DNA from 2 places in the Actinoplanes missouriensis 431 genome. Region 2 is predicted to be linked to the other one. Evidence: riboswitches for the same ligand, from Rfam matches in the RefSeq annotation. Region 2 holds a riboswitch; the other holds the start of a gene.
The links. Region 2 has a riboswitch for S-adenosylmethionine ahead of AMIS_RS16775 (aminotransferase class V-fold PLP-dependent enzyme). Riboswitches for the same ligand answer to the same signal wherever they lie in the genome.

Region 1: it holds a riboswitch for S-adenosylmethionine, as region 2 does, so the genes downstream of both, thrC (threonine synthase) here and AMIS_RS16775 (aminotransferase class V-fold PLP-dependent enzyme) in region 2, are expected to answer to the same signal.

Annotation. Positions count from the first base shown of each region.
Region 1 covers NC_017093.1:8,320,089-8,328,946, forward strand. The annotation lists gene AMIS_RS38020 (Ig-like domain-containing protein) at 1-1,575, shown strand, start outside; gene groL (chaperonin GroEL) at 1,778-3,400, opposite strand; gene AMIS_RS38030 (GNAT family N-acetyltransferase) at 3,764-4,270, shown strand; gene AMIS_RS38035 (hypothetical protein) at 4,270-4,710, shown strand; gene thrC (threonine synthase) at 4,945-6,228, opposite strand; SAM riboswitch class I at 6,239-6,377, opposite strand; gene AMIS_RS38045 (ABC transporter permease) at 7,033-7,914, opposite strand; gene AMIS_RS38050 (alpha/beta fold hydrolase) at 7,911-8,858, opposite strand, start outside.
Region 2 covers NC_017093.1:3,581,726-3,590,583, reverse strand. The annotation lists gene AMIS_RS16790 (glycosyltransferase) at 1-863, opposite strand, end outside; gene AMIS_RS16785 (GH92 family glycosyl hydrolase) at 874-3,087, opposite strand; gene AMIS_RS16780 (putative bifunctional diguanylate cyclase/phosphodiesterase) at 3,097-5,367, opposite strand; gene AMIS_RS16775 (aminotransferase class V-fold PLP-dependent enzyme) at 5,421-6,638, opposite strand; SAM riboswitch class IV at 6,650-6,765, opposite strand; gene AMIS_RS16770 (DUF1684 domain-containing protein) at 6,828-7,613, shown strand; gene AMIS_RS16765 (M20 family metallopeptidase) at 7,623-8,690, shown strand; gene AMIS_RS16760 (nuclear transport factor 2 family protein) at 8,647-8,858, opposite strand, start outside.

The DNA.
Region 1 (8,858 bases), 4.0 Mb from region 2:
GGCACCGTCGACTACGCGCCCGACCCGGCATTCGCCGGGACGGACACCTTCGGGTACGACGTACGCGACGTCACCGGCAACACCGCGACCGGAAGCATCTCCGTGCTGGTCGAGAACGCGCCGCCGATCGCGGGTCCGGACGAGTCAGGCGTGCTCACCGGCCGCAGCATCCTGATCGACGTGCTCGGCAACGACACCGACGCCAACACCGGGCAGACCCTGACGATCAGCTCGGTGGGCGCGCCCGGCCGCGGCGTCGCCTCCCTCTCCGGCGGACAGATCCGGTACGCCCCGACCGGGAACTGGACCGGCCGGGACACCTTCACCTACCAGGTCAGCGACGGCGCGGGCGGGCTCGGCTCGGCCACCGTCGGCGTGACCGTCACCGACGGGCAGGCGATCGCGAACCCGGACCGGGCGGCCACCGGGTACCGGACCGCGGCCGTCGTGCCGGTGCTCGCCAACGACGCCGACCCGGCCGGAACCCTCACCGTCGTCGCGGTGACCCAGCCGTCGCACGGCAGTGCCTCGTTCACCACGACCACGGTCCGCTATCTCCCGGCGGACGGGTTCAGCGGCACCGACACGTTCCGCTACAGCGCGGAGGACGACACCGGGACCCGGGTGACCCAGTCCGTCACGGTCACGGTGGGTGCGCCGCCCGTGGTGCCGGACAGGTCGGCGGCGACCGGGCCGGGCGAGAAGGTCGGGATCACGCTGCCCGGCACGGACCGGCAGGGGCGGCCGGTCACGGTCACCGGGCTGGGCACACCGGCGCACGGCACGGTGGTGCTGAACGCGGACGGGACGGTGACGTACACGCCGAACCCGGGCTTCAGCGGGACTGACTCGTTCACGTACACGGTGGTGGACGAGTACGGGAACCTGGCCCACGCGACGATCGAGGTGCGGGTGGCGGCCGCGTCGGTTCCGTCCCCGCCCCCGTCCCCATTCCCATCGCCGTCCCCGTCCCCGTCGCCGTCGCCGTCCCCGTCGCTCTGGCCCTCGCCCAGCATTTCGCCGGTGCCCAGCGCTTCTCCGACCGGCAGTCCCAGCCCGAGTCCGCGTCCAGCCAACCGGGTTCCCCTCGTCGGGCCGGACATCGAGGCCGTGACCGCCGGGGAGAAGGTCACCGTGCGGCCCCTGAGCAACGACTCCGACCCGGACGGGGATCCGATCTCCCTGATCGACGTGGGCCGGCCCGCCCACGGCACGGCCACCGCCACCGGCCTGGCCGCCACGGGCTTGACCACGGCGGGCTTGACCACGGCGGCCAGGCCGGTGGCGGCGGATCCGGCCGTCGCCCGGCGGTCCCCTGCCACGATCGTCTACACGCCTGTGCCGGGGTTCGCGAGCGGCACCGACAGCTTCACCTACACGATCGGCGACGACCGGGGCGGCACCGCGACCGGCACCATCACCATCCGGGTCGTCGCGGCCGCTGACCCCCTGCCGGTCACCGGCCACGACCTGATGTCGCTGGCCCGGATCAGCACGGCCGCCATCCTGACCGGGACCGGCCTCTACATCCTGAGCAGGCCTCCCGCCCGCGGGCCCCGCCCGCACGCCGGCTGAGCCCACCCCCGCGCCGCTCACGCCCCGCCCGGACCGCCCCGCGCCGCGCTCGCATCCGCCCCGACCGCCCCCGCGCCGCTCACGCCCCGCCCGGACCGCCCCCGCGCCGCTCTCGCACCCGCCCCGACCGCCCCCGCGCCCGCCTGCGGACAGCGAAAAGGGCGGCCCGCCGAAGCGGACCGCCCTTTTTCTAAGACTGGACTCAGAAGTCCATGTCACCGCCGCCCGGGGCGCCGGCCGGAGCCGGGTTCTTCTCGGGCTTGTCGGCCACGACGGCCTCGGTGGTGAGGAACAGCGCGGCGATCGACGCGGCGTTCTGCAGCGCCGAACGGGTGACCTTGGCCGGGTCGATGATGCCCGCGGCCAGCAGGTCCACGTACTCGCCGGTCGCGGCGTTCAGACCGTGACCCGCGGAGAGGTTGCGCACCTTCTCCACAACGACGCCACCCTCGAGGCCGGCGTTCACGGCGATCTGACGCAGCGGGGCGTCGAGCGCGACCTTGACGATGTTCGCACCGGTCGCCTCGTCGCCGACCAGGTCCAGCTTGTCGAACGCGGTCTTGCCGGCCTGAACCAGCGCGACGCCACCACCGGGGACGATGCCCTCCTCGACGGCCGCCTTCGCGTTGCGAACGGCGTCCTCGATGCGGTGCTTGCGCTCCTTGAGCTCGACCTCGGTGGCCGCGCCGACCTTGATCACCGCAACGCCGCCGGCCAGCTTGGCCAGGCGCTCCTGCAGCTTCTCACGGTCGTAGTCGGAGTCCGAACGCTCGATCTCGGCGCGGATCTGGTTGACCCGGCCCTGGATCTGCTCGCCGTTGCCGGCGCCGTCCACGACGGTGGTCTCGTCCTTGGTGATGACGACCTTGCGGGCCTGGCCCAGCAGGGACAGGTCAGCGGCGTCGAGCTTGAGGCCGACCTCTTCGCTGATGACGGCACCACCGGTCAGGATGGCGATGTCCTCCAGCATGGCCTTGCGGCGGTCACCGAAGCCGGGGGCCTTGACGGCGACCGACTTGAAGGTGCCACGGACCTTGTTGACGACCAGGGTGGCCAGGGCCTCGCCCTCGACGTCCTCGGCGATGATGACCAGCGGCTTGCCGGACTGCATGACCTTCTCGAGGATCGGCAGCAGGTCCTTGACCGCGGAGATCTTGCTGTTCGCGATGAGGATGTAGGGGTCGTCGAAGACGGCCTCCATCCGCTCGGCGTCGGTCATGAAGTAGGCCGAGATGTAGCCCTTGTCGAAGCGCATACCCTCGGTGAGCTCGAGCTCGAGGCCGAAGGTGTTGCTCTCCTCGACGGTGATGACGCCTTCCTTGCCGACCTTGTCCATGGCCTCGGCGATGATCTCGCCGACCGTGGAGTCACCGGCGGAGATGGAGGCGGTGGAGGCGATCTGCTCCTTGGTCTCCACGTCCTTGGCGAGCTGCTGCAGGCCCTCGGAGACGCTGGCGACAGCAGCCTCGATGCCCCGCTTCAGGGCCATCGGGTTCGCGCCCGCGGCCACGTTGCGGAGGCCCTCACGGACCAGCGCCTGGGCGAGGACGGTCGCGGTCGTCGTGCCGTCACCGGCGACGTCGTCCGTCTTCTTCGCGACCTCCTTGACCAGCTCAGCGCCGATCTTCTCGTACGAGTCCTCGAGCTCGATCTCCTTGGCGATGGATACACCATCGTTGGTGATCGTGGGGGCGCCCCACTTCTTCTCGAGAACGACGTTGCGACCCTTGGGGCCGAGCGTCACCTTGACCGCGTCAGCGAGCTGGTTCATGCCCCGCTCGAGGCCCCGACGAGCCTCCTCGTCGAATGCGATGATCTTGGCCATACGGCGTTGTCCTCCCGGACATCCGCGGTGCCGGGCCTCGTCGGCCCCGCTCTCCGCACGTTGAGGAAGTCTGCGGACGTCACCACCTGGCGATGTGACGTCCTCAGGCCGAGCCGGATAGCCCGCGACGACCGGTTTCGTGCCGCGGCGCCGATGGCAGCGCTGCGACCGGAACCCCACCGTCCCGACCTGTTGGCACTCACTGGGCGCGAGTGCCAATGACTTGTTTAGCACTCCCGGGTACCGAGTGCAAGAAAACCCATCTTCCCGCGAAACCTCGGTACCGGACCGGTAATCCGATAAGGATCTTGAAAGCGCAGGTCAGGGTTGCCCGGGCGGGGGCCGGCGGGTATGGAGGACGTCATGGACAACTGGACCGTACGCCGGGTCACACCAGAAGACGCGGGACGGATGCGAGCGCTGCGCCTGGAGATGCTCGCGGACAGCCCGCTCGCCTTCCTGGAGACCCTGGCCCAGGCCGCGGCCCGGCCGCACGAGAGCTTCCGGCACCGGATCCGGCAGTCCTCCTCCGGGTCCGAGACGGCCCAGTTCATCGCCGAGCCGCCCGGCGCGCCGTTCATCGGACACGCCGGCGGAACCGTGCTGCCCGACGAGCCGCACTGCACGGTCGTCTTCGCGGTGTACATCACCCCCGCGCACCGGGGCGGCAAGGCGCTCGCGCAGCTCGTCGACGCGGTGGCCGACTGGTCGCTGGCGTGCGGCCGCAACGAACTGATGCTGGAGGTGGTGGTCGGCAACGAGCGCGCTGTCCGGGCGTACCAGAAATTGGGTTTCGCCGACACCGGTGTGCGCCTGCCGCACCCCACCGTGCCGGTGCTCACCGAGCTGCAGATGCGCCGGCGGATCTGATGAGACCGCGGGCCCGGACCGTGCTGACCGCCGCGAACGGCACCACCGCGGCGGGATTGCTGATCGCGAAACTCACCGGCTCCACGATCAAACGAGGCCCGGGCGGCATCCTGATCGCCGAGGGTTACCGGTTCCGGAAACCGCCGGCCTCCTGCTTCACCATCGGTTCAGTGATCATCACGAAGAGGTCCGCTGAATGGTTGCTGGACCCCCGGCGCGAGCGCCTGCTGGCCCACGAGACCCGGCACGCCGATCAGTACGCCGTGCTCGGGCCGCTCTTCTGGCCGGCGTACTGGATCGCCTGCGGATGGTCGATCACGCTGACCACGTCGTTCGGGGTGCGCAACTACTTCGAGAAGAGGGCCGGGCTCGCGGACGGGAACTATCCCGAGTTCGAGCCGCTGCGGCCCTGGATCCAGCGGGTTCTCCGCCGGTCGTGATCGATTTTGGTCGGGAGGACGGACGCACAGCGCCTCCGGCACGAAGCCATGTGGGTCAGCGCTGGATCGTTGGGTCCCTCGGAGATTGTCGCCAATGTCCAGGTGAGGGGCCGCTTACGGCGTCGCGTCCTCCCGCGTAGAGCATCCTGCCCATCCGGAGATCGGATCGCAAGTCCTCCGAGGAGGGATTTTCAACAACCGGCAGAGATGCGGTTACTGAGCGTCATCCTCGGTTCATCCGAGCAGGCCGGCTTCGCGCGCGCCACGCAGCGACGGCTTGATGGTGTGCGTCGGTCCAACCTGGCCCGCGACCGCGTCCAGAGTCTTCAGGCCCTCGCCGGTGTTGTAGACGACGGTCTCCTTGGCCGGATCGAGCTTCCCGGCCTCCACCAGCTTCTTCAGTACGGCCACAGTGGTGCCACCGGCCGTCTCGGCGAAGATGCCGGTGGTCTCGGCGAGCAGCCGGATGCCGGCGCGGATCTCCTCGTCGTCGGCGTAATCCATCCAGCCACCGGTGCGCTTGACCGCCTCGATCGCGTACGGCCCGGCGGCCGGGTCGCCGATGTTCAGCGACTTCGCGATGCCGGTCGGCTTCACCGGCGTGATCACGTCGGTGTCGTTGTGCAGCGCCGTGGCGATCGGGTTGCAGCCGGCCGACTGGGCGCCGAACACCGTCCAGCCGCCCTCCGGCGCCTCCACGAGTCCGATCTCGACCAGCTCGCTGAACGCCTTGTCAATCTTGGTGAGCAGCTCGCCGGACGCCATCGGGACGACCACCTGCGCCGGGATACGCCAGCCCAGCTGCTCGGCGACCTCGTACCCCAGGGTCTTGGAGCCCTCGGCGTAGAACGGGCGCACGTTCACGTTCACGAACGCGGTGTCCTCGAACTCGTCGGTCTCCACCAGCTCGCTGCAGAGACGGTTCACGTCGTCGTACGAGCCCTCGATCGCGACCAGGTCACCGCCGTACACCGCGGTGGTGATGATCTTGCCCTGCTCCAAGTCGGACGGGATGAACACGATGCTCGGCACACCGGCGCGAGCCGCGTGCGCCGCCACCGAGTTCGCCAGGTTGCCGGTCGAGGCGCAGGAGAACCGCTTGAAGCCCAGCTCCTGGGCCGCGGTCAGGGCCACCGAGACGACCCGGTCCTTGAAGGAGTGCGTCGGGTTCTGCGAGTCGTCCTTCACCCACAGCGGCGCGGTCAGGCCGACCGCGGCGGCCAGCGCCGGGGCGGAGACCAGCGGGGTCAGTCCGGGGTCGAGGGTCACCCGGGTGGCCGGGTCCTGCCCGGCCGGGAGCAGCGCCGCGTAGCGCCAGATGTTCTGCGGGCCCGCCTCGATCTCGGCCCGGGTCACCCGCGCGAGAGCCGCCTCGTCGTACGCGACCTCGAGCGGGCCGAAACACTCGTAACAAGCGTGCTGGGCGGCGAGCGGGTACTCCGCGGCGCAGGCGCGGCAGATGAGGCCGCGAGCGGGGGAGGTGGGGGTAGCAGTGGGTGCGCTGACGGCAGACGTCATCGAGGCCTTCCTCTCATCTTTCCCCGCGGCGACCTGCCGGAACGGGGACGGAATTAGCACCTGCCGAGCGGGTGGGCCTCGTCATCGAGACACGCGCGGTGGTTGCCGGGGCTTCAACGGGCCGTTCCCTCTGCCCCTCTGGATGAGGTATTCAGTTGTTTCCCGAAGCTTACGACGAGAGTCCGCGATCTTCACCACGAGTTCCCGAGGTGTGAGCGACTTCCCTCCGGCACGCTCCTCCGCGACCTTGGCAGGTCCTGCCCGCGTGGCAGCCACTACTCGCCTGGATCGCCCCGGGCGGGGCAATGCCACTTAGCTGATATTCAGTGGCAGGTCCGGCCGTCCGGTCCGGTGATCATGATCCGTCGGGACCTGTCGCTCGTGCCGCCAGGTCACACCCGTGATCGACTGAGGTTGAGCGGCGTGGGACAGGCGGCTCACGGTGGGGCTCGCCCGGGGTTGGTGGCTCACAATGGGCTCACCCGGGGTTGGCGGCTCACGGTGCGGCTCTGTCGCGGGGGCTGCGGCGCACGGAGGTGCACGCCGGCCGTGATGAGGTCGCACGGAAACGGTTCGTGTGCTGTCATCCCCGCCCTGGCGTTGATGAATCGCCACGCAGGCGTTGCGTGTGACCTGGTCCCCCGCCGCAGGCGTTGCGTGTGGCCTTGTCGATGCGGCGGCGGCGTTGCGTGGAGCCTCATCTACGCCGCTGGTGCCGCGGACGGTCTCGGGCCGGGCTACGCGACTGCGCGGGCCGGTCGATGCGGCGATCCGCACCCACCGCCCCGCTACGGCATCGATCCTCTAGGAAGTCACGTCCTTGCGGGTGAATCGGTAGAACGCGACCCCCCAGAACAACGTCGCGTACACCACCGCCGAGATCGCCCCCTGCGCCAGATTCTCGGTCTGCACCGGGCTGGACAGCAACCCGCGCCAGGCATCGGCGTAATGCGTGGGCAGCAGGTTCCGCAACCCGCCGAGCGCAGTGATCTGGTCCAGGATGCTGGAGAGGATCCACAGCATCACAGCGCCCCCGACCGCCCCCAACGCCGCATCGGTCAGCACCGACAGCAGGAACGCCAGCCCTGCCACCACGAGCATCACCACGGCGAGATAGGCCACCACGGCCAGCAGCCGCAGCAATCCTTCGGACGCCGGCAGCTCAGCGGCGATGGTGCTCCCGAGGGGCCCCCACCCGTATCGCAGCGTCCCGATCAGCAGGGCCGTCCCGGTGAGCGTGAGCAGGGCCAGCAACGAGTACGCCCCGGCGACGATCAGCTTCACCCCGAGCAGCCGCCCCCGCGGGACCGGAATCGCCAGCAGATAGCGCAGGCTCCCCCAGCTCGCCTCGGACGCCACCGTGTCGCCGAAGAACAGCGCCACCACCACGACCAGCAGGAATCCCGCGGAGACGGCGAGCGCGAACAGCGCGAAGTTGAGCCCGCCCGAGGTGGCCAGGTCGGCGATGCTGCTGAACGCGCCGCTGACGTCGCCGTCCTCTTCCGGGCCGGGGTCGCCGATCTCGAACGCGACCAGCATGATCACCGGCAGGAGCACCATGAAGCCGAGTGCCAGCTGGGTGCGGCGCCGGGAGGCCTGGCGGCGCACCTCGGCCCAGATCGGCAGTGTGCGTGACGCCCGGTAGCCGGCGGCGGCCACCACGCTGCCTGCGGAGTCGGTGCTCATCGGTCCCCACTTCCCCGCGAGTTGTCGCCCACCAGGGCCAGGAACGCGTCTTCGAGCCGCCGCCGGGGCACCAGCCGATCCACCCCGATGCCGGCCGACACCAGCGAGGCGACCATTTCCGAGCGGGGTGTCCCGTTCATGTCGACGATCAGGCTGGACGCGCCCTCCTCCTTGACCGAGCGGACGCCGAGCTCTTCCAGCACCCGTGTCGCGCCCGGCACATCGGAGACGTCGAGCTGCACCGACGGGGAGTCGCCGACGATCTCGTCGACCGGGCCGGACGCGACGATCCGGCCCTTGTTGACCACGACGGCGTGGGTGCAGGTCTGTTCCACCTCGGCGAGCAGGTGGCTGGAGACGAGCACGGCCCGGCCGTCGGTGGCGTACCGCTGCAGGACGCGGCGCATCTCGGCGATCTGCGGCGGGTCCAGGCCGTCCGTCGGCTCGTCGAGCACGAGCAGTTCGGGCAGGCCGAGCATGGCCTGGGCGATGGCGAGACGCTGGCGCATGCCGTGGCTGTAGTTCTTGGTCCGGCGGTGCACCGACGCGCCCAGGCCGGCGATCTCCAGCGCCTCGTCGAAGCGGGCGTCCTCCCACGGGCGGCCGGTGGCCTGCCAGTACGCCCGGAGGTTCTGATAGCCGGTGAGGTGCGGCAGGAAGCCGGGGCCCTCGACCAGCGCGCCGACCCGGGACAGGATCGGCGCGCCCGGCACCAGCCGGTGCCCGAACACGAAGATCTCGCCGGCGGTCGGTGTGGTCAGGCCCATCAGGACCCGCAGCGTGGTGGTCTTGCCGGCGCCGTTCGGTCCGAGCAGGCCGACGACCTGGCCCCGCTCGACGGTGAAGCCGATCTCCTGGACCGCCACGAAACCGTCGCCGTACGCCTTGCGCAGCCCGTCGACCACGAGCGGGGTGTCCGCGTACCGCGCGTCGACGGTGGTCTC
Region 2 (8,858 bases):
TGGACGTGCTCCAGCGCCGGGCCGGTGCCCGCGATGACCAGCTTGACGTCGTCGCGGGCCTTCATCTGACCGTAAGCGATCACCAGGTCGTAGATCCCCTTCGCGCGGGCGACGCGGGACAGGAAGAGGATGTACGAGCCGCGCTCGAGGCCGCGCCGGGCGAGCGCCGCCTCGACGCCGGCCGGGGCGGGATCGAGGAAGGCGGACGCGTCGATCGGCGGGTAGCTGACCGCGACCCGCCGCCGGCACTGCTCGGCGAACGTGGTGCCGCAGTGCGCGTCCACCTCCTCGGCCGAGGCGATGATCTCGTCGCGGGTGTACTCCGAGACGGCGACCACCTCGTCGCTGGCGAGGAACGTGGTGAGCAGCACGGTCGCCGCCCCGAACCGGCCCTCGCGCAGGCAGGAGCGGATCACGTTGGTGACGTCCGAGCCGACCGCCTTCGCGATGGTGCGCACCTGCGGGTCGAAGCCGGCCGCCCGGGCCGACGCCACCGCGTCGTTGATCACCTGCGTGTGCGGCACCAGGTACATCGAGAGGCAGACCGTCGGCACCGGCTCGCTGAGCAGCTCGACCAGCCGCCCGGTCAGCCCGGCGAGGTGCCGGCCGTCCGGGACCCGGTAGTCGCCGACCGATTCCGGTCGTTCCACGGTGATGCCGGGGCTGTACGGCAGCAGCCGGTCCAGCGGCTTCAGCGGCAGACCGGCGGCCTGCAGGGTCGGAATCGGCCAGGTGAGCAACCGGACGTCGTCGAATCCCCGGGTGAGCGCCACCTCGGCGAGATTGCGCGCCTCGCCGGAGTGTCCGCAGATGACCGGGTCGGCGCGGACCGCGATGACCAGGCGGCGGGTCGGTCGGCTCATGGTGCTTCCTTCAAGGGTGGGGGTGTGAGAGGGAAGGCGGCCGGGACCCGTGACCCCAGGTGGAGGGTTCGGGACCGAGCCGGACGTGCAGCCGGCCGCCGTGATGGACGTCGGCCGCGGTCAGGTGGGTGGTGTGCAGCGGCCGGCCGTTGAGGGTGGCGGACTGCACGTACTGCGGCGCGGGGTGGTGACCGAGGCCGTCGACGCCGATCGGGGTCTCCCGGTGCCCGCTGGTCTCGATGACGAACTCGCCGCCCTCGACCCGCAGCCGCGCGTGTTCGAACGCGGGGGCGTTCACCAGGAACAGGTTCTGGCCGGCGACCGGGAACAGGCCGAGCGAGGCCCAGACGTACCAGGAGCTCAGGCCGCCGGAGTCGTCGTTGCCCGGCAGGCCACCGGGTCCGGTGCCGAACTGCCAGGTCAGGGCGGCGTGCACGACCTCGGCGGTACGGTCCGGGCGGCCGGCGTAGTGGTAGGCCCAGGGCGCTTCCATGTCGGGTTCGTTGTTGAGGCCCTCGAAGCGGTTGAGGGCGTAGCCGGTCGCCATCTCGACGGGCGACGGGGCGCGGCCCGGCTGGATCACCGGCTCCGCCCCGTACCCGAAGAAGGTGTCGAGTTTGGCGATGAACCCGGCGTCGCCGCCGGCCAGGCCGATCCGGGCGGCCATGTCGTGCAGCAGGCGGAACGAGTAGTTCCACTTGCCGCCCTCGTAGAACTCCGAGTCGCGCAGCAGGCCGGTGGCCGGGTCGAACGCGTTGATCCAGTCACGGCTGCGCCGTTCCAGGTCGTCGGCGAGGCGGTGGTCGTTCAGGGCGCGGGCCACCTTCGCGGTGCAGTGGTGGGCGTACGCGAGGTCGAGCGTGTGGGTGATCGGGTGCACCACGCCGTGCTCCCAGAAGTCCTCGCCGTAGAGCCGGCGCAGGTCGTCGACCATGTGGACGAGCGCCCACGTCCAGTCGATGCCGGGGCGGCGCAGCGCGTGCGCGTCGGCGAGCGCGGTGTGCGCCAGCGCGCTGGCCTGCCGGAAGAACCGGTCGGCGCCGCGGGCCATCCGGTACCCGATCGGGAAGTTGCCCTCCTCCTCGCAGACCCGGATCAGCGACTCGAGCACGTCACCGGCCCGGTCCGGGGCGATCGCCGAGAGCAGCGGCAGCTGGGTCTTGTAGATGTCCCACATCGTGCAGATGTCGAACGCCCACGGGCCGCCGCTGGGCCAGAACGGGCTCTCGTCGTCGGCGATGCACGGCTTGATCAGCGAGTGGTAGAGCGCGGTCGCCATCACCGTACGGCGGGCCGGGGTTCCGCCGTCGACCTGGACCCGGCCGAGGTGGTCGCGCCAGCGTGCCCGGGTACGCGCCCGGACCGCCTCGAAGCCACCGGACGCCTCCCGTTCCAGGTTCGCCCGGGCCTGGTCGCAGCCGCGCAGCGAGAACCCGAGGCGCACCTCGACGGTCTGCCCGGCCCGGGCCGGACCCATGAAGAGCATGCCGAACGGCCGCAGCGTGGTGTGCCGGATGCTGTCGAAGTCGAGCCGGGTGCCGCCGGGGATGAGCCGCCGGTCGTACCAGAGCATCTGCCGCCAGCCGGGGGCGTCCACCTCGATGTGCACGGAGAGCGGGACGCCCTCCATCACCACGGTGGCCTGGCCGTGCCCGTACCCCATGCTCTCGACCTGGGCGCGCAGCGGCACCGTGCGGCCGAGGTCGATGGCGAGGCCGCCGCAGGACAGGTCGATCACCACGCGGGCGCTGTCGTTGTCGGGGAACGTGTAGCGGTGCACCGCCACCTTCTCCCCCACGGTGATCTCGCAGCGCACGCCGGTGTCCAGGTTGGCGGCGTAGTAGCCGGCCTCGGCCCGCTCGTCCTCCAGCAGCCAGGACTGGCCCAGGTCGTCGAGCGGCTGGACCATCGGGGTGACCCTTGCGTAGTTGTAATATTTCCGGATTGCCCCGGTTCCGGACTGCTGGAAGTGGGTGAACCCACTCGCCTGCAGCCTGTCGAACATCTCCTCCGGCACGCCCTCGGTGTTCTTGGCGTACCGGCCGTACCCGGTGGGGTACGCCCCCGAGTAGGCACAGGCGGAGACCATGCCGAAGGGCGAGGTGGCGCCCGGGTGGGTGTTGCCCACCTGCGGTTTCGGCCACCACCACGTGGCGGCCAACCCGTGTGCGCGAGGCAGGTCGGTGGCCGCGGTGCCGATGAAAGGATCAACGTTGTCAAGGATGGCCGGACTCTAACCGGCCAGGACATGCCCTGTGGTTTCGTCCAGGTGAACTCCCCTGAAGGGGGATCCGGTGGTCAGCAGCATGTCGAACTCCGGCGCCGGCAACGGCTTGCTGATCAGGTAACCCTGGATCGCCGGGCAGCCCGCGGCGCGCAGCGCGTCCCAGTCGGCGATCTCCTCGACGCCCTCGGCGATCGTGGACATCCCGAGCGACCGGGCCAGCCACAGCACCGCCGAGATGATCGACGCCTTGCGGGCGTCCTCGGCGAGGCCGGCCACGAACGAGCGGTCCAGCTTCACCACGTCGGCGGGCAGCGACTTGAGCCAGGTCAGTGAGCTGTACCCGGTGCCGAAGTCGTCCAGGGCGATCCGCACGCCGAGCTGCTTGAGCAGGGCGAGCCGCTCGCTCACGTCGACCGTCGAGGAGATCAGCGCGGTCTCGGTGACCTCCAGGACGAGGCGGGACGGGTCGAGGTACGGGTACTCGGCGAGCAGCGACGCCACCTTCGGCACGAAGTCCGGCTCGGCGAGCTGGCGCGGGCTGACGTTGACCGACACGTAACCGAGCCGGTCCGACCAGTGCACCAGGTGCTCGACGGCGGAGCGCAGCACGTGGTCGCCGAGCGGCACGATCAGGCCGGTCTCCTCGGCGGCGCCGATGAAGAGGCCCGGCGCGAGCACGGTGCCCTGCTCGGTGCGCATCCGGACCAGCGCCTCGGCGCCGACGATCTGCCCGGTGGCGGTGGAGACCACCGGCTGGAACCAGAGCGGCAGCGTGGAGCGCGGGTCGCCGGCGAGCGCGCGGCGCAGGCGGGCCTCGGCGGCGATCCGCTCCTGGACCGGCACTCGCAGGTCCTCGGTGAAGACCTGGAGGCGGTTGCCGCCGGCGCGCTTGGCCGCGTACATGGCGGTGTCCGCGGCGAGGACCACCTCGTCGGCGCCGACGCCGCCGAACGCCGTGGTCACGCCGATGGAGAGCGACACCGGGACACCGGCGACCGGCTCGTGCACGGCCGCCAGGATGCTGTTGCCGACGCGCAGGCCGGTGCCGGCCGGGCCGGTCAGCGCGACCACGAACTCGTCGCCGCCGAGCCGGGCGAGCACGGCGCCGGCCGGCACCACCGCGGCGAGCCGGGTGGCGAGCGCCCGCAGCACGTCGTCGCCGGTGGTGTGCCCGGCGCCGTCGTTGATCACCTTGAAGCGGTCGACGTCCAGGTAGATGACGCTGACCGGCTCGGTGCTGCCGGTCAGCAGGGCGGCCAGGTCGTGCTCGAACGCCTTGCGGGAGAGCAGGCCGGTGAGCGTGTCGTGACGAACCTGGTAGCTCAGCTCCGCCTCGTGGTCACGGGTCGCGGTCACGTCGAAGCAGTGCACGTAGATCAACCGGAGCTGGTCGTTGCGGTCGTAGAGGCCGGTGCCGTGCACCTCGACCCAGATCAGCGAGCCGTCCGGGCGCCGGTACTGGCGGGTGATAGTCCGCGACTCCCGGCTCTCCGCGAACAGGGTGAGGATCGACGCCTGGTCGCCGTCGACCGGGATGAGCGGGATGTCCTTGAGCCCGAAGCCGGCGGGCAGCTCCTCGGGCAGGCCCAGCCACACGCGGTAGGCGGCGTTGGTGCGCAGGGCCAGGCCGTCCGGCGAGAACATCGCCATGGGTACGGGCGTGGCGTCGAACGCCACGCTGAGCTGCGCCTGGCTCTCGTCCAGGTTCTCCCGCGCCCGGTCCTCCTCGACCTCGGTGAGACGCCACGAGACGATCTGGAAACCGGCCGCGAGCAGCACCGAGGCGCCGTGCAGCAGCGCCCAGACCAGCGGATGCGCGACCGCCGAGCCGTGGTCGTAGGTGTGGTCGCTGACCAGCGAGCCGAAGACCGCGTGGTGCAGGGTGGTGGCGACCAGGAACGCGCCGAACGGCGCCCAGTCCCGGTAGAGGGCGAGCGCGGCGACCGCGATGAAGAACGAGAAGTGCGCCTCGGTCAGGCCGTGGCAGAGCGCGACGAAACCGCCGCACGCGATCGTGTAGCCGATCGCGACGCAGACCGCCCGCAGCCGGCGCGAGCGCAGCCGGCTCGCGGCGAGCAGGCACGGCAGCACCGGCACGACGGTGAGCAGCAGGGTGAGCGTGTGGCCCTCGCCGCGCAGCACCCCGAACATGATCAGGAAGACCAGGACGGCGGCGAGCAGCACCGTCAGCAGCCGGTGCCGGCTCGCCCAGTCCTCGTCACGCAGCCCGCCACCGGTCGGGAGCCGGTCGCGCAGCCACTTCATCACGGTCGCCACATTGCGATGATCGGCAGCGACGCCGATCAGCCCGGTGACTTCCCGGTTGCGGATCAGGTGTTTCGCAGCGCCGCGAGCACCCGATCGACGTCGTCGGTGGTGCTGCCCAGACCGAAACTGATCCGCAGCAGACCGGTCGCCGTGCCGCAGTCCGCGGTCTCGGCACGCCCGGTCAGCCGGCGTACCAGCGGGTGCGCGCAGAACTGCCCGGCACGCACGCCGATCCCGTGGTCGCGGCCGAGTCGCAGCGCCACGTCCGCCGGGTCCTCATCGGCGAACGCCAGCGACACGATGCCGACGCGGGGATGCTTCGGGCCGAAGAGGCTCACCTCGGTGACGCCGGGGATCGTCGCGAGCCCGGCCCGCAGCCGGTCCAGCAGCAGTTCCTCCTGCGCGGCGAGCACGTCACGATCCGCGGCGGTCAGGGCCTCGCAGACCGCGGCGACGGCGACCGCGCCGAGCAGATTGGGGGTGCCGCCCTCGTGCCGGGCCGGGCCGGTCGCCCAGTCCAGCTCACCGGGCCGGTCGCCCACGGCGGCGCTCGCGCCACCACCCGCCAGGTACGGGGGTGCCGCGTCCAGCCAGTCCCAGCGGCCGGCCAGCACGCCGGCGCCGAACGGGGCGTACAGCTTGTGACCGGAGAAGGCCAGGTAGTCGGCCTGCAGCTCGGTCAGGTCCACCGGTCGATGCGGCGCCAGCTGGGCGGCGTCGACGGCCACCCGCGCGCCGTAGTGGTGGGCCAGGCCGGCGATCTGCCGGACCGGCCAGATCTCGCCCGTCACGTTGCTGGCGCCGGTGACGGTCACGAGGACGTCGCCCGTCGTGTTCCTCAGGGCTTGCTCGAGGCTTCTCAGGGCCTCGGCCGGCGACGACGGCGCGGGCAGCCGGACCGGGTTCGGCCAGGGCAGCAGGTTCGCGTGGTGCTCGCCGTCGAAGACGATCGTCGTGGTGCCGGCCGGCAGGCAGCGGGCGAGCAGGTTGAACGCGTCGGTGGTGTTCCGAGTGAAGATCACCTCGTGTTCGGGTCCGGCGCCGACGAACTCGGCCACCACGTCCCGGGCCAGCTCATAGGCGATCGTGGACGACTGGGACCGTACCCCGGTGCCTCGATGAACGCTGCCGTAGCGCGGCAGGAGATCGGCCACCGCCTCGGCCGCGGCCGACACGCAGGGCGCGGAGGCGGCGTAGTCGAGATGGGCGAAACGGACCGTCTCGCCGGTGGGGAGCGCGACCTTCAGGTCGTCGCCGACGATGTCAAGGGACACGGACATGGGCACCTCTCGGCTCGCACTTGCCGTGTCGGGTTCGACCACGGCCCGGTCCTCACCCGGGGCACCCCATCGCGAACGCAAGGGTTGCCGGCCAGCAAGCCGGGGCTTCGTGCTGGCACTCATGACCTGATCAACAACGTAGCAGACCCTTATATCCCAGGCAACAAGTAGGGATTAGGGTTGGCAGGTATGACGAGCTTGTGGCAGCAGCAGTGGGACGAGTGGCACGCGGCGCACGAGAAACGGCGAGCCGATCCGCACGGGTTCCTGGCGATCACCGGGCTGCACTGGCTGACCGCGGAGCCGCAGCGGTTCCCGGATGCTCCGGGGTCGTGGAGCACCGGCGAGTCCGGGGTCACGGTCTCCTTGGAGCCGGGCGAGGAGCTCCTCGTCGACGGATCTCCGGTGACCGGAACTCATCAGTTCGCGCCCATTCCGGAGCGCGGCGATGTGACCGTGGGATGGGGCGACGCGGTCATCGAGATCGCCCGGCGCGGTGGGTTCGACGTGGTGCGGCCGCGTCACCCGTCCAGTCCGGTGCTGGCGGCATACACCGGGACGCCCGCTTACCCGGCAGACGAGAAATGGGTCGTCTCCGGAAAATTCGCGGCTTACGACGCACCGCGGCCGACACCCGTGGGGTCGGTGGCCGAGGGGATCGAGCACGTCTACGAGTCCCCCGGCGTCGTGGAGTTCGAGATCGGCGGCGTGCCGCTGTCGCTGATCGTCTTCAACGGGTCCACGCCCGGCTCGCTGTTCGCGCTCTTCACCGACGCCACGTCCGGCCTCACCACGTACGCCGCGAACCGCAGCCTGTTCATCGCGCCGCCCGGACCGGACGGCTCGGTGACGCTGGACTTCAACCGGGCCACCAACCTGCCGTGCGCGTACACCGAGTTCGCGACGTGCCCGCTCCCACCGGCCGGCAACAAGCTCCCGGTCGCCGTCGAGGCGGGTGAGCTGAAGCCGCGCTAGCGTTCCCGGATGGAGACGCTTCTCGCGGCGGTGGAGCGGCTGATCGGGATCCGGTCCACCGCGGACCGGCCCGATGAGCTGCGGCGCGCCCTGGACTTCGTGCTCGACCTGGTCGGACCGGGTTTCGAGGTGCGCCGCTTCGAGGCGGGCGGCAAGCCGAGCGCCCTGGTCACCACGGGTCCGCAGACGCCCCGGGTGATCCTCAACGCGCACCTCGACGTGGTGCCGGGCACCGACGCCCAGTTCGTCCCGCGCCGCGACGGCGACCGGCTCTACGGGCGCGGAACGCACGACATGAAAGCGGCAGCCGTCGTGCTGGCGACGGTGTTCCGGGACTGCGCCCGGTCGCTGCCCCACCCGATCGCGCTGCAACTGGTCACCGACGAGGAGGTCGGCGGTTTCGACGGGACCGGCCACCAGGTCGCCCAGGGCGTCCGCGCCGACTTCGTGATCATCGGGGAGCAGAGCGGGCTGCGCATCGTCACCGAATCCAAGGGCATCCTCCGGGTGCGGCTGGACGCGTCCGGGCGGACCGCGCACGCCGCCTATCCGTGGCTGGGGACGAACGCCCTGGTCGCGGTCACCGAGGCGGTGGGGCGGCTGCTCGCCCGCTACCCCGTCCCGCCGTCCGAATCGTGGACCACCACGGTGAACGTGGCACGGATCCAGACGTCGAACATTGCCGCCAACATCGTCCCGGCCGACGCGTCGGCGCTGCTCGACATCCGGTTCCCGCCGTCCGACCCGGACCTGACCTCGGGCGACGTCGCCGCCTACCTCGCATCGGTGGCCGGGCCGGACGTGCGGGTCACCGTGGAGGCGCAGGGCGCGCCGCATGCCGCCGACCCGGCGAGCGCTTTCGTCCGCCGGTTGCGGTCCGCGGCCCAGGCACAGGGGTACGAGGGGACGCTGCTCCGCAAACACGGCGCCGCCGACGGGCGGTTCTACTCGGCGCACGGGGTGGACGCGGTCATCTTCGGTCCCGGCGGGGACGGCCAGCACGGGCCGGAGGAGTACCTGGACGTGCGCACTCTCATCCCATACCGGGAGGCTCTGATGGTTTTTCTTCGCGGGTAGCCGGGTCGTCGAACTCCCAGAAGGCGCGCAACGCCGCGATCCGGCCGGCGCCGTCGGAGCGGTAGGTGAAGACGCCGTGGACCTGACGGGAATGGCCGCCGGGCAGGGCCAGGTGGATGGCGCCGACGTCGGCCACCTCGTCGCCGCAGAGGTAGGAGCGCTCGATCT